One region of the Shinella sp. HZN7 genome, then DNA from elsewhere that is predicted to be linked to it. Evidence: predicted binding sites of a transcription regulator. Region 1 holds the regulator's gene; each other region holds the start of a gene.
What was found. The regulator HrcA, encoded in region 1, represses chaperone genes, less so after heat shock. The targets are predictions, from matches to a motif close to GTTAGCACTCNCNNNNNGNGAGTGCTAAC.
Positions count from the first base shown of each region.

Region 2: a site for HrcA is predicted at 2,954-2,982, ahead of shn_RS28995 (co-chaperone GroES). Genes of this name have one in related genera too.
Region 3: a site for HrcA is predicted at 2,889-2,917, ahead of groES (co-chaperone GroES). Genes of this name have one in related genera too.

Region 1 is NZ_CP015736.1:3,885-9,031, reverse strand. Features, by position in the region: gene ptsN (PTS IIA-like nitrogen regulatory protein PtsN) at 1-406, shown strand, start outside; gene grpE (nucleotide exchange factor GrpE) at 479-1,102, opposite strand; gene hrcA (heat-inducible transcriptional repressor HrcA) at 1,194-2,270, opposite strand; gene rph (ribonuclease PH) at 2,465-3,181, shown strand; gene shn_RS00030 (VOC family protein) at 3,195-3,611, shown strand; gene rdgB (RdgB/HAM1 family non-canonical purine NTP pyrophosphatase) at 3,620-4,264, shown strand; gene hemW (radical SAM family heme chaperone HemW) at 4,271-5,147, shown strand, end outside.
Region 2 is NZ_CP015739.1:378,888-384,034, forward strand. Features, by position in the region: gene shn_RS28975 (pyridoxamine 5'-phosphate oxidase family protein) at 1-392, opposite strand, end outside; gene shn_RS28980 (glutathione S-transferase family protein) at 446-1,060, opposite strand; gene shn_RS28985 (hypothetical protein) at 1,228-1,881, opposite strand; gene shn_RS28990 (LysR family transcriptional regulator) at 2,004-2,885, shown strand; gene shn_RS28995 (co-chaperone GroES) at 3,132-3,446, shown strand; gene groL (chaperonin GroEL) at 3,505-5,133, shown strand.
Region 3 is NZ_CP015736.1:751,415-756,561, forward strand. Features, by position in the region: gene shn_RS03620 (hypothetical protein) at 1-347, opposite strand, end outside; gene groL (chaperonin GroEL) at 840-2,480, opposite strand; gene groES (co-chaperone GroES) at 2,534-2,830, opposite strand; gene shn_RS03635 (TIGR01459 family HAD-type hydrolase) at 3,151-3,999, shown strand; gene shn_RS03640 (bifunctional riboflavin kinase/FAD synthetase) at 4,019-4,999, shown strand.

The DNA of each region.
Region 1 (5,147 bases):
CAAGAAGCAGCTGCTTCAGGAACTGGCGACGAAAGCGGCAAAGATCACCGGGCTTCCGGAACGCGAGATTTTTGACGTCATCCTTCAGCGCGAGCGGCTCGGTTCGACCGGCGTGGGCAATGGCATCGCCATCCCGCACGGCAAGCTGAAGGAGCTTTCGCAGATCACCGGCCTCTTCGCGAGGCTCGAAACCCCCGTGGACTTCGAGGCGTTGGACGACCAGCCGGTCGACCTCGTCTTCCTGCTTCTGGCCCCGGAAGGTGCCGGCGCGGATCACCTCAAGGCATTGTCGCGCATCGCCCGCGTGCTGCGCGACCCCGCAATGGTCGCCAAGCTGCGCGCCTCCGACAACGAGAGCGCCATTTACGCCTGCCTCAGCGAGGAACAGGCGTCGAACGCGGCCTGACATCTACCGAATGCAAAAGAAAAACCGGCGGTTTTGCGACCGCCGGTTTTTCTTTGTCCTGTCGTGTGCCGATCAGGCCTGCGCGGTGCTCGCCTCGCCAGCAGGCGCCTTCGGGCCACCCTTGGAAACGCCGACCATGGCCGGGCGCAGCACGCGCTCGCCGATGACGTAGCCGGCCTGCACGACCTGCACGACCGTGTTGCTGGGGACATCCGGGTTCGGCACTTCGAACATGGCCTGGTGGAAGTTCGGGTCGAACTTCTCGCCGATCGGGTCGAGCTTGCGCACGCCGTGGCGTTCGAGCGCTGCGAGCATGGAGCGTTCGGTCATCTCCACGCCCTCGGCCAGCGCCTTCAGGCCGGTGTCCTCTGCCGCCTGCGCTTCGGCCGGAATGGCATCGAGCGCGCGGCGCAGGTTGTCCGACACGGCCAGCATGTCGCGGGCGAAGCCGGCGACGGAATAGGACTTGGCGTCCTTCACGTCGCGCTCGGTGCGCCGGCGCAGATTGTCCATCTCGGCGGCGAGACGCAGGTACCTGTCCCTGAGATCGGCATTTTCCGCCCGCAGCACGTCGACCGGATCCGGCTCTGCCGGGGCATCCGCCTCGGCAACCGCCTCCTCCGGCGCAAACGTGTCGGCGGCAATGGTGTTCTCTGCCGCTTCGTCAGGTCCGTGTTTCTTGTTCTCGTCGGTCATGACGTACTCCGAATTGCATCTTGTAAGGGTTTGGCCCGATATCGAGCTTTGATCCCGAAAAATCAAGGGCCGATGCCGGGATTGCGGGCCTTCAGCGCGAAAGCCGCGAGATGAGCTGGGCCGTATAGTCCACCATGGGCACGATCCGGGAATAGTTGAGCCGCGTCGGCCCGATGACGCCGACGGCCCCGACGATCTTGTCGTCGCTGTCGCGATAGGGCGCGACGATGAGCGAGGAGCCGGACAGCGAGAAGAGCTTGTTCTCCGAGCCGATGAAGATGCGCACGCCCGGCCCCGTCTCGGCAAGGTTCAAGAGTTCGATCAGGCTGTCCTTGCGCTCCAGGTCGTCGAAGAGCATGCGCAGACGATCGACATCCTCGGCGCCGGCAAGGCCTTCCAAGAGGTTCGCCCGGCCGCGCACGATGAGCCGCGTCGGCTTGCCCTCGTCGAAGCCGCCGGACCAGACCGCAAGGCCCCGCTCGACGAGATCCTGCGACAGCTTGTCCAGCTCGCTGCTGATCTCCCCGCGCAGCCGTTCGAGCTGCGAGCGCGCTTCCACGAGCGTGTTGCCGGCAAGATGGGCGTTGAGGAAATTGGCGGCCTCGGTGAGCTGCGAACTCGTCACGCCCGCCGGCAGTTCGATGATGCGGTTCTCCACCTGGTCGTGATCGCCGACCAGCACGACGAGCGCCTTGGTCGGCTCCAGCCGGATGAACTCGACATGTTTCAGCACGGCGTCGTTCTTCGTGGTGATGACGATGCCCGCGCCGCGCGACATGCCCGACAGCGCCTGGCTCGCCTCGTTCATCATGGTCTCGACGGCGGTATGCTTCTGGCCGTGCGGGCGCACATGGCGCTCGATCGAGGCGCGATCCTCCGGCGAGATGTTGCCCACCTGCATGAAGGCATCGACGAAGAAGCGCAGGCCAAGCTGCGTCGGAAGGCGCCCGGCGCTGATATGTGGCGAATAGATGAGGCCGAGTTCCTCCAGATCGCTCATGACGTTGCGCACGGAGGCCGGCGAGAGCGACATGGGCAGGATGCGCGACAGGTTGCGCGAGCCGAGCGGCTCGCCGCTTTCCAGGTAGCTTTCGACGATGCGGCGGAAGATTTCGCCCGAACGCTCGTCGAGCGCCGCCTGACTGTCAGGACCCGGAGATCTCTTCAAAACCATCTTTCCGCAGCAAACCCTGTTATCCGACAGGAATATAGTGATTTCGAACGGGAGCGCAAAACGGATTTTCCCGCCGCGGTTTTCCGCCGCAACGGCGCCAAAACGCCAGCCCCGCGGCGCGGCGCCATTCCCTCGCCCGGCGAACTGGTCTAAAGCAGCTTCCCAGACAATTCAGACAGGAGTTCGCAATGCGGCCGTCCGGCAGAAAAACCGACCAGATGCGCAAGGTTTCCTTCGAGCGCAACATTTCCAAACATGCCGAAGGCTCCTGTCTCGTCAAGTTCGGCGACACGCATGTGCTCGTCACCGCCAGCCTCGAAGACAAGACCCCGCCGTGGCTGCGCAACAGCGGCAAGGGCTGGGTGACCGCCGAATACGGCATGCTGCCCCGCGCCACCGGCGACCGCATGAAGCGCGAAGCCGCCACCGGCAAGCAGGGCGGCCGCACGCAGGAGATCCAGCGCCTCATCGGCCGTTCGCTGCGCGCCGTCGTCGATCTCGAAGCGCTCGGCGAGCGCCAGATCACCGTCGACTGCGATGTCATCCAGGCCGATGGCGGCACCCGCACGGCGTCCATCACCGGCGCCTGGATCGCCCTTCACGACTGCCTGAAGTGGATGGAGGCCCGCAACATGATCAAGGTCGAGAAGGTCCTGAAGGACCATGTCGCCGCGATCTCCTGCGGCATCTTCGCCGCCCAGTCGGTCATCGACCTCGACTATCTCGAGGATTCCGCCGCCGAGACCGACGCCAACTTCGTCATGACCGGCGCGGGCGGCATCGTCGAAATCCAGGGCACTGCCGAGGGCAAGCCGTTCACGGAGGAGGAGTTCTCCGGCCTGATGGCGCTCGCCCGTGCCGGCATCACCGATCTCGTCGCCCTGCAGAAGCAGGCGATCGCCTGAGACAGGTTTCGCCATGACCGCCGCGATCGAAGGCATTCTCGAAACCGCGCTCTACGCGGACGACCTCGACGCGGCGGAAGCCTTCTATGGCGGCATCCTGGGATTGGAAAAGATCACACGGCAGGCGAACCGCCACGTCTTCTTCCGCTGCGGTCCCGGCGTTCTCCTGATCTTCAATCCGGCCGAAACCGTGCATCCGCCGCCGCCGCACGCCTTTCCCGTGCCGGTACACGGCGCGACGGGGCCGGGGCATGCCTGTTTCCGCGTGCCGGGCCCGGCGCTTGATTTCTGGGTGAAAAAGCTCGAAGAAGCCGGAATCGCCATCGAAGCGGATTTCCGCTGGCCGAACGGCGCCCGCTCCATCTATTTCCGCGACCCCGCCGGCAACAGCCTCGAATGTGCCGAACCGGGCCTCTGGAACATCGCGTAAGGACCATCATGCGCAAGCTCGACACCAAGACGATCGTCGTCGCCAGCCACAATGCCGGAAAGATCCGCGAGATCGAGGACCTGATCGGCCCCTTCGGCTTTTCCGCCAGGTCCGCCGCCGAACTGAACTTCGAGGAGCCGGACGAGACGGGCACGACCTTCGAGGAGAATGCGGCGATCAAGGCGCTCGCCTCGGCGAAGGCCGCGGGCCTGCCCGCCCTTTCGGACGATTCCGGCCTCGTCATCGATGCGCTCGACGGCGCGCCGGGCGTCTACACGGCGAACTGGGCGGAAAAGGAAGACGGCACGCGCGACTTCGCCATGGCCATGGAGAAGGTGGAGAAGGCGCTTGCCGAGAAGGGCGCCACCGAGGCGAAGGACCGCACGGCGCGCTTCGTCTCCGTGCTCTGCCTTGCCTGGCCGGACGGCCATACCGAACTCTTCCGCGGCGAAGTGGAAGGCCACGTCGTCTGGCCGCCGCGCGGCACGGAGGGTTTCGGCTACGATCCGGTCTTCCGGCCGGACGGCTACGAGACGACCTTCGGCGAGATGAGCGCAGAGGAAAAGCACGGCTGGAAGCCGGGCGACGCGGTCGCGCTGTCGCACCGCGCCCGTGCCTTCAAGCGCTTCGTCGAAACCTGCCTGAAGGCCTGAGGCGCGATGACGGCGGTGCCCCTCGATATCCGGCCGGGCATGGGATCGGACCTTTCCGATCCCGGCTTCGGCATCTATGTGCACTGGCCGTTCTGTGCCGCCAAATGCCCCTATTGCGACTTTAACAGCCATGTGCGCCACCAGCCGGTCGACCAGCCGCGTTTCGTGCAGGCCTTCCTGAAGGAAATGGCGACCATGCGCCGCCTCACCGGCTCGCGCAGCGTCACCAGCATCTTCATGGGCGGCGGCACGCCCTCGCTGATGGCGCCGGAGACGGTCGATGCGATCCTCAACGGCATCGCCCGCCACTGGCATGTGCCTGACGGCATCGAGATCACCATGGAGGCGAACCCCTCCAGCGTCGAGGCCGAGCGGTTCCGCGGCTATCGCGCCGCCGGGGTCAACCGGGTCTCGCTCGGCGTGCAGGCGCTGAACGACCGGGACCTCAAATTCCTCGGAAGGCTGCATGACGTCGCCGATGCGCTGAAGGCGATCCGCCTCGCGCGCGACATCTTTCCGCGCATGTCCTTCGACCTCATCTATGCCCGCCCGAACCAGACGGTGGCGGAGTGGGACCGCGAATTGAAGGAAGCCGTCTCCTACGCCGTCGATCATCTCTCGCTCTACCAGCTGACCATCGAGGAGGGCACGCCCTTCTACGGTCTTCACAAGGCCGGCAAGCTGGTGGTGCCCGACGGGGAGCAATCCGCCGTGCTCTACGAGGCGACGCAGGAAATCACCGAGCGCGAAAACATGCCGGCCTACGAGGTCTCCAACCACGCCCGCCCCGGCGCGGAGAGCCGCCACAACCTCACCTATTGGCGCTACGGCGACTATGTCGGCATCGGCCCCGGCGCCCATGGCCGCCTGACCACCGGCGGCG
Region 2 (5,147 bases), on a different replicon from region 1:
AAGCCGTTCTCCATCGCGGAAACGAATCCGTTCATGCGATTGCGGCGACGGGTGTGCATCTCGATGCCGAGCAGACCGACGGGCTTGCCGTCCGCAATGCCCTCGCTGGCCGGGTCGGTTGCGTCCTTTGGCGCCGCAATGTCGAGCGCGGTCGGTGAAGGAGAGGACATGAAGCCGGGGCGCCCCTCGATGAAGGTCGCCCACACGTCATCCCTGGAATCGACACTGCCGAGCACGATGAAGGGGAGCTGGGCGTAGAAGTCGCGATGCTGGTCGGGCATGTAGTCGCGGACGACGCGCTGGCCGACGACGGCCATGCGCTCGACGACGCCCACCTTCTCCTGAAGAAGCCTTTCGCCTTCGTGCCATGTCGGCAGTGTCTTGTCGTGCATGTCCCGCCCTCCAGGAGTGGCAGAGCGCGCGGGCAGGCGCGCTCCGATCGCATTCAGGCTGCTGCGAGGCCGACCGGCGTGCGGACGAAATCCACAAAACCCGGCAGCGCTTCCACACGGCGGAGGAAGGCGCCGACGGCCGGGTAGTCCGAAAGATCGACGTTTCCTTCGGGAGCGCGTGCCACATAGCTGTAGATGGCGACGTCTGCGATCGTCGGGCGGTCGCCAACCAGCCAGTCGCGACCGGTGAGCTGGCTTTCCATTCTGCCCAGTACCGTGTGCGCGCGATTGATGACTTCTTCCGGATTGAACTTGGCGCCGAAGACCGTGATCAGTCGCGCGGCGGCCGGGCCATAGGCGATTTCGCCGGCGGCAACCGACAGCCAGCGCTGGACGGCGGCGGCACCCTTCGCATCTTCCGGCAGCCAATCGGTGCGGGCGGCCTTCTTCGCGAGGTAGACCAGGATCGCGTTGGAATCGGAAATGAAGACACCACCGTCATCGAGGACGGGGACCTGGCCGAACGGGTTCATTTCAAGGAAGTCCGGCTTCTTGTGTGCGCCCGACTTGAGATCGACTTCGACCAGGTCATGAGACAGGCCGAGCAGCGAGAGGAAGAGGCGTGCCCGGTGACAATGGCCCGACAGCGGATGGTGATAAAGCTTCATTTTGCACTCCTGCGAGTATCGGCCGGGTCCATTCCCGATCCGCGCTTGCAAGGTGCTACAGACGACGTCCAGGCAGAACGCCCGTGTTCCGCACTTCATTATTGCGCACATCGTAACAATCGCTCGTCCGTGCCGTCGAGAAGGCGCCTCCGACGCCAAGCGCACTATTATCCCTGCGGCTTGATGATGCTGCGGTAGAATTGGCCGTGGTCGCCGTCGAAACCGTCCGTGCCCATTTTGGTCAGCATGCTGCGCGTTGGTGGATCGAGATACCAGATCGCCTTCTCCGAAGGCCCTTGATACCAGCGGATATTGAAGGCGCAGAGATTCCTGAAGAAGAACAGCTCTGCGTAATCGTCTATGTGGTCGCGGATCCACCACGCGAGAGGTCGGTAGTCGTCGGTTTTCCGGTAGTGCTCAAGATAGGCCGGGATGAAGACGGTAACGGTTCCTCCCAGATGCCCGTCACTGTCGCGCCGGTCCCAGATGTGGCGTGCAGCGTTGATGTCGTTGTCGGTGCACCAGCACGCGGTATCCCCGGCTCGAAAACGTTCGTTGCAGAAGGCATTGAGCACCGGGGAACGATAGGCGCTGCGTATCGACACATGGCCGAACGCGCGCTTCAAGGGCTCCAGCAGCCGGGAGGCGACCTCACATCCGACCTGCAATGCAAGTTCGGGATTCTCGGGAATGTTGGGAACGCCGTGAAGGTTGCCGACCTCCGAATAGAGCATCTCACGCATGAAGAAATGTTCGGAGAGACGCTGTCGTCCGTATTCGGTCAACGTGGCCACATCCGTGATCGATTGAGGAAACTGCATTTTTCCACCGCCTTGTGGCCGCTCATGCGGCAGCCATTGTGATGGACGCGTTTTATATGGTTCCGTAATGCTGAACAATTCAGTATTGGAAAAAGCAATGGTTTTGAAATCTGGAAGGATTCATGGACAGGTTGCGGCAGCTCAAAGTCGTTGTCGCGGTGGAGGAAGAGGGGTCGCTTGTCGCTGCCGGGCGCAAACTCAACCTCTCGCTTCCGTCGATCTCGCGTATCCTTGGAGAGCTTGAGCAATCGCTCGGCGTGGTCCTGTTCGAGCGCAGCGCGCGCCGGTGCCGCGCAACTGAGGCCGGCCGCGTGCTGGTACACCGCGCGCGACATCTCCTGGCCGACTACGACGAGATCCTGCAGGTCGTCGGCGGTCGGTGGAACGAGCCGCAAGGCCAGATCCGCATGACGGCGCCGCTGACATTCGGCCGGATGCATGTGCTGCCGGCGGTCTGCCACTTCCTGAAGGAGCATCCGCTGATCGACGTCGGGCTGGAATTATCCGACGGCATTATCGATCTCCAGGCGGAGGATTTCGATCTCGGCGTCCGCATCGGCCCGGTCGATGCGCCTTCGCTGATCGCCAAGCGCATCGGTTATGTCCATTGGTGGGCTCTTGCGAGCCCGTCATACCTGTCCCGGCACGGGGTGCCGCAGGAACCGAACGATCTCTCGCGTCATCACTGGATCCAGCATTCAAGCCTTCGCTCTCCCGGTCCATTGTCTTTGCACGGTTCGTCACCGCGGGTTCTGGACATGCGTCTCATCGTCAACGATGCGACCTCGGCACTGGAAGCGGCGCGCGTGGACCTCGGCATCACATCGGCACTGTCGTACCAGGCAGCCGAGGATGTGGCCGAAGGCAAGCTGGTGCGGGTGCTGGTCGATTTCGAGCCCGAGCCATTGCCTGTCTCGCTTGTCTATCCCGAGACCAGGCGGACGGTGCAGCGATTGAGACGGCTGGTGGATTTTCTGACGAAGGAACTGCGGAAAGTGTTGTGACGCAAAAAATTTGCCACCATCAACGAATTCCCGAACGCGCGAACTAAATTTGTTATTTTTTCCAGAGCTTTAGCAGATCCGTAGAGCGAGTGCTGATTTTTTCTTCTGCTCCTCTTGAAATCGAAAAACAGCCAAACCAGATCATTCGCGCAAAACGCTCGACCGAGGTTTTGCACCCGCCCGGACTGGTCATCCGGTCCGGCCAGGGGGAACAACGTCATCATTGTTTGTCCATTGGAGGAAAACATGTCGTTCCGACCGCTTCATGATCGCATCCTCGTTCGCCGGGTCGAATCCGAAGAGAAGACCAAGGGGGGCATCATCATTCCCGATACCGCCAAGGAAAAGCCGCAGGAAGGCGAGGTCATCGCCGTCGGTCCGGGCGCGCGCAACGATGCCGGCCAGATCCAGGCGCTCGACGTCAAGCCCGGCGATCGCATCCTGTTCGGCAGGTGGTCCGGCACGGAGATCAAGATCAACGGCGAGGACCTGCTGATCATGAAGGAAAGCGATGTGATGGGCGTCATCGAGGCGCAGGCCGAACAAAAACACGCTGCCTGAGACGACCTAGGAAATCCAAACCATCAGTCAGATAGCTGCCTATTGAGGAGTTGAAGAAATGGCTGCGAAAGAAGTCAGGTTTCACACCGATGCCCGTGAACGCATGCTGCGTGGGGTCGATGTGCTTGCCAACGCGGTGAAGGTCACGCTCGGCCCCAAGGGCCGCAACGTCGTCATCGACAAGTCCTTCGGCGCTCCGCGCATCACCAAGGACGGTGTTTCCGTCGCCAAGGAAGTCGAACTGGAAGACAAGTTCGAGAACATGGGCGCGCAGATGCTTCGCGAAGTGGCATCGAAGACCAACGATCTCGCCGGCGACGGCACCACGACCGCGACCGTGCTTGCCCAAGCCATCGTCAAGGAAGGCGCCAAGGCCGTTGCTTCCGGCATGAACCCGATGGACCTGAAGCGCGGGATCGACCTCGCCGTCGACGCCGTCGTCAAGGAACTGAAGGCCAACGCCCGCAAGATTTCCAAGAACGCCGAGATCGCCCAGGTCGGCACCATCTCGGCCAATGGCGATGCCGAGATCGGCCGCTATCTTGCCGAAGCGATGGAGAAGGTCGGCAACGAGGGCGTCATCACGGTCGAGGAGGCCAAGACCGCCGAGACCGAACTCGAAGTCGTCGAAGGCATGCAGTTCGACCGCGGTTACCTCAGCCCCTATTTCGTCACCAACCAGGACAAGATGCGGGTCGAACTGGAAGATCCCTATATTCTCATTCACGAGAAGAAGCTCTCGAACCTGCAGGCGATGCTTCCGGTCCTCGAAGCCGTCGTCCAGTCCGGCAAGCCGCTTCTCATCATCGCCGAAGACGTCGAAGGCGAAGCGCTTGCGACGCTCGTCGTCAACAAGCTGCGCGGCGGCCTGAAGATCGCTGCCGTCAAGGCTCCCGGCTTCGGCGATCGCCGCAAGGCCATGCTCGAAGACATCGCCATCCTGACGGGCGGCACGGTCATCTCCGAAGACCTCGGCATCAAGCTCGAGAACGTCACGCTCAACATGCTCGGCCGTGCCAAGAAAGTGGCGATCGAGAAGGAAAACACCACGATCATCGATGGTGTCGGTTCCAAGACCGAGATTGACGGCCGCGTTACGCAGATCCGCGCGCAGATCGAGGAAACCACCTCCGACTACGACCGCGAGAAGCTGCAGGAACGGCTTGCCAAGCTCGCCGGCGGCGTTGCCGTCATCCGCGTCGGCGGCTCGACCGAAGTCGAGGTGAAGGAGAAGAAGGACCGCGTCGACGATGCGCTCCATGCCACCCGGGCGGCTGTCGAGGAAGGCATCCTGCCGGGCGGCGGCGTTGCGTTGCTGCGAGCCGTGAAGGCGCTCGACAACATCCAGGCGGCCAATCCGGACCAGCGCGTCGGCGTCGAGATCGTCCGCCGGGCGATCGAGGCGCCGGTCCGCCAGATCGCCGAGAATGCCGGTGCCGAAGGCTCGGTGATCGTCGGCAAGCTGCGTGAGAAGGCAGACTTCTCCTATGGCTGGAACGCGCAGACCGGCGAGTATGGTGATCTCTACGCCCAGGGCGTCATCGATCCGGCCAAGGTCGTGCGTACCGCGCTTCAGGATGCCGCCTCCGTCGCCGGCCTGCTGGTGACGACCGAAGCGATGATCGCCGAGAAGCCGAAGAAGGAAGCCGCTCCGGCGCTGCCCGCTGGCGCCGGCATGGACTTCTAAGCTACGAGCATTCG
Region 3 (5,147 bases), 750 kb from region 1:
GATTCCCCGACGCAGAACACCGGCTGGCGCGGCGCGCCGTCGAGATGGATGGTCGTCGAGAAGCAGAAGGACGACGAGGACGCCGCCGCCTGCTCGAAGAGCTCCAGCACGCGCGTGCGGTCGAGCGGCTCGTAGCAGCGGATGAGGTTCAGAAGGCCGCAGGTGCGCTGCGGCAGGCCATGCGCCAGCGCCGCCTTGTCGCCCAGCGCAAAGAGGCCGTTGGAGAGATCGCCGGTCCAGCGCTCCGTCACGCAATATTGCGTGAGCAGTTCGTTGTCCGTCTCGTCGAACTCCATCGAGCCCGGCAGAAAGGGCGACGAGAGATCAGTCTTGATTATCTTGAACACCTACGACCTCAGGCAGTTGCTCGAATTTGGCCGACATGTCCCGCGCCGTGACGGCACAAGACATGCTAAAAAACAGTGCCGGCTGACAACCATCGAAGCCCGCCGAACCACTTTCTCATGGACTGAACTGCATCCGGCTCCGTCTTTTCTATCGGAGCGGATGTACGCGTGAAGACCGCCGCTGGCCTTCATGCAGGCCCCCCGACGGTTTCTTTCCAATGCTTGGAGGCATCCGGCAGCACGACAAATCGACTATAGTCCCGTCGAATTTCAGCGCCTGATCCCCGGTGAATCTTTAAAGTTCACTTGGAGCGTCTTTATAGTTGGTTTTTTGATGCCATCAACGGCTTTTTGATAATTATTGTACAAATGGAAAAATTCTTTTCACGGTAACGATGCAGGTCCGCCGCCGTTTCAAACGCAAAAGGGGCGGCCCGAAGACCGCCCCTTCCGAACTGAACCGGATGGCTCAGATGTGAAGGCTTTCGCCTATCACATCATGTCCATGCCGCCCATGCCGCCCATGCCGCCGGGCATGCCGCCCGGTGCATCCTTCTTCGGCAGCTCGGCGATCATAGCTTCCGTCGTGATCAGCAGCGAGGCAACCGAAGCGGCGTTCTGCAGGGCCGTGCGGACAACCTTGACCGGGTCGACGATGCCGAGCGCGATCAGGTCGCCGTATTCGCCGGTCTGGGCGTTGTAGCCAAAGTTGTCTTCGTTCTTGTCGAGGATCTTGCCGACGACGATGGAGGCTTCGTCACCTGCGTTTTCCGCGATCTGGCGAACCAGCGACTGGAGAGCCTTGCGCACGATGTTGATGCCGGCTTCCTGGTCGTCGTTCTCGCCCTTGACCGAGATCTTCGTGGAGGAACGCAGCAGGGCAACGCCGCCGCCCGGTACGATGCCTTCCTGAACGGCAGCGCGCGTCGCGTTGAGAGCGTCGTCGATGCGGTCCTTCTTTTCCTTCACTTCGACTTCCGTCGAGCCGCCGACGCGGATGACGGCAACGCCGCCGGCGAGCTTGGCAAGACGTTCCTGCAGCTTCTCGCGGTCGTAGTCGGAGGTGGTTTCCTCGATCTGGGCCTTGATCTGCGCGACGCGGCCTTCGATTTCGGCCTTCTGGCCGGCACCGTCGACGATCGTCGTGTTTTCCTTGGAGATCGAGACCTTCTTGGCCTTGCCGAGCATGTCGAGCGTGACGTTCTCGAGCTTGATGCCGAGGTCTTCGGAGATGACCGTGCCGCCCGTCAGGATGGCGATGTCTTCCAGCATGGCCTTGCGGCGGTCGCCGAAGCCCGGAGCCTTGACGGCAGCGATCTTGAGGCCGCCACGCAGCTTGTTGACGACGAGGGTCGCAAGCGCTTCGCCTTCGACGTCTTCAGCGACGATGACCAGCGGCTTGCCCGTCTGGACGACGGCTTCGAGAACCGGGAGCATGGCCTGAAGGTTCGAGAGCTTCTTCTCGTGCAGGAGAATGTAGGCGTCTTCGAGGTCGGCGACCATCTTTTCCGGGTTGGTCACGAAGTAGGGCGACAGGTACCCGCGGTCGAACTGCATGCCTTCGACGACTTCGAGTTCGGTCTCGGCGGTCTTGGCTTCTTCAACCGTGATGACGCCTTCGTTGCCGACCTTCTGCATGGCTTCGGCAATGTCGAGGCCGATCTGGCGCTCGCCGTTGGCCGAGATGGTGCCGACCTGGGCGACTTCTTCCGAGGTGTTGATCTTCTTGGCCTTGGCCTGGAGATCCTTGACGACTTCGGCGACGGCGAGGTCGATGCCGCGCTTCAGGTCCATCGGGTTCATGCCGGCGGCAACGGCCTTGGCGCCTTCGCGAACGATGGCCTGGGCAAGAACGGTTGCGGTCGTGGTGCCGTCGCCGGCGATGTCGTTGGTCTTGGAAGCGACTTCACGGACGAGCTGGGCGCCCATGTTCTCGAACTTGTCTTCCAGTTCGATTTCCTTGGCGACGGAAACGCCGTCCTTGGTGATGCGCGGAGCGCCGAAGGACTTGTCGATGACGACGTTGCGGCCCTTGGGGCCGAGCGTGACCTTCACGGCGTCTGCGAGGACGTCGACGCCACGCAGCATCTTTTCGCGCGCGGTGCGGCCGAATTTGACTTCTTTGGCTGCCATTGTGAGAACTCCTGAAGAGGTGTCAGCGGAATTGGGAAAGGGTTATCGGCAGATCAGCCGATGATGCCCATGATGTCGGCTTCCTTCATGATCAGAAGGTCTTCGCCGTCGAGCTTGACTTCGGTGCCCGACCACTTGCCGAACAGGACGCGGTCGCCGGCCTTGACGTCCAGCGGAACAACCTTGCCGCTTTCATCGCGGGCGCCGGAGCCGACGGCGACGACTTCGCCTTCCTGCGGCTTTTCCTTGGCGGTGTCCGGAATGATGATGCCGCCCTTGGTCTTGGCTTCGGATTCGACGCGACGAACGACGACGCGGTCGTGAAGCGGGCGGAAGGTGGTGCTTGCCATTGTCTTTTCCCTCGATCAAATGACATTGCGGATCGCGAGACGGATCCGATGGATTGATGTTAGCACTCGTCTCCTTTGAGTGCTAGCGATGCCGAGATAGGCGGCGGAGCGCCTGGAGTCAAGAACGACGCCCGCAAAATATTTCGCCCGGAATGGTTACCGCAGCCGCCAGATGGGAGCGCCATCGCACGCCATCAAGTCAGCGCGATGAATTTTCATTCCTTTCCCCGTTGATCGAGCAAAATTGTGTGGAGAGGCTTGTTTTCTTGGCCTCGCTTTGCGATGTCAGCCGGGCTCGACCTCGATACGGGAATCCCCTGATGGCTCAACGCATCCAATCCTTCAGCGACATTGCCGCGCACTATGACGTGGTGCTCTGCGACGTCTGGGGCGTCCTGCACAATGGCGTCGAAGCTTTCTCCTATGCTTCCGAGGCTCTTGCCGCGGCCCGTGCCGCCGGCCTTGCCGTCGTGCTGATCACCAATTCCCCGCGTCCGCATCCCGGCGTGAAGGTGCAGATCCGCGGCCTCGGCGTCACCGACGACGCCTATGACCGGATCGTCACGTCCGGCGACGTCACCCGCGCGCTGATCGCCGAAGGGCCGAAGAAGATCTATTTCATCGGTGCCGAAAAGGACCTGCCGCTGCTTGACGGCCTCGGCGTCGAGCCGGTCGGCCTGGAGGAGGCCGGCATTGTCGTCTGCGCGGGCCTGCGCAGCGACGAGACGGAAACCGTCGAGGATTACCGCGCCGAGCTGACGGCGCTCGCGGCGAGAAAGCTGCCCTTCATCTGCGCCAATCCCGATCTCGTCGTCGAGCGCGGTCACCGGCTCATTCCCTGCGCCGGCGCGATCGCCAAGCTCTATGAGGAACTCGGCTGCACGAGCCAGATCGCCGGCAAGCCGCATCGGCCGATCTATGAGAAATCGATCGCCGAAGCGCGCGAGGTGCACGGCGATTTCGACCTGTCGCGGGTGATCGCCATCGGCGACGGCATGCCGACGGACGTGCGCGGCGCGGAAGCCTTCGGCCTCGACGTGCTCTATATTTCGGGCGGCATCCATGCGCAGCATTATGTCGAGGGCGGCCGTACCGACGAGGCGAAGCTGGAGGCTTTCCTGAAGGCGGAGGGCGCGCACCCGAAATGGTGGATGCCCAGGCTGCAGTGACGGGACGGAGACGGTCGTCATGACGGTATTTCACAGGAACGAAACCAAGGAGCCGCTGCCGGAGCGCCTGCGCGGCGGCGTCGTCGCCATCGGCAATTTCGACGGCGTGCATCGCGGCCACCAGGCCGTGCTGCAACGGGCGCTCGATATCGCCAAAGATCGTGGCATCCCCGCCCTGGTGCTGACCTTCGAGCCGCATCCGCGCACGGTCTTCCGCCCGGAGCGCCCGGTCTTCCGCCTGACGCCGGCGCCGCTGAAGGCCCGCATCCTCGAAGGCATGGGTTTTTCCGCCGTCATCGAATACCCGTTCGACCGCAGTTTTTCCGAAATGTCGGCGCATGATTTCATCCGCGCCGTGCTGATGGACTGGCTGCACGCCTCCGAGGTCGTCACCGGCTTCGATTTCCACTTCGGCAGGGGCAGGGAAGGCGGACCAGCCTTCCTGATGGCCGCCGGCGAGGATAACGGCTTCGGCGTGACGCTGGTCGACGCCTTCCGCGACGAGAACGCCTCGGTCATCTCCTCCAGCTTCATCCGCGCGCTGCTCGGCGAGGGCGCCGTCGCGGAGGCCGCCGGCCAGCTCGGCTATCGCTACACGGTCGAGGCGGAGGTCATCGGCGGCAAGCAGCTCGGCCGCACGCTCGGCTATCCGACCGCCAACATGCAGCTTCCGCCGGAGGTCGAACTGCGCAACGGCATCTACGCCGTGCGTTTCCGCCGCCCCGACGGCAGCCTCCATGACGGCGTCGCCAGCTACGGCCGCCGCCCGACGGTGGACGCCAACGGCGCGCCGCTGCTCGAAACCTTCCTCTTCGATTTCGCCGGCGATCTCTACGGCGAAGTCTGCGCCGTCTCCTTCTTCGGCCACCTGCGCGACGAACTGAAGTTCGACGGCCTCGATGCGCTGGTCGTGCAGATGAAGCGCGACGAGGAGGAGGCACGGGCGCTGCTCTCCGGTGTTTCGTCGCTGGGGCCGATTGACCGACGGCTCTGTTTCTGATCGCAAGCGGCGGCCTTACCGTCGGCAATTTGTTGACGAACCTTGCCCCATTCTCCTTCGTCATCCTCGGGCTTGACCCGAGGATCCATTTTTTCAACGGCTTATGGATCCTCGGGTCAAGCCCGAGGATGACGAAGGAGAGGTTTGG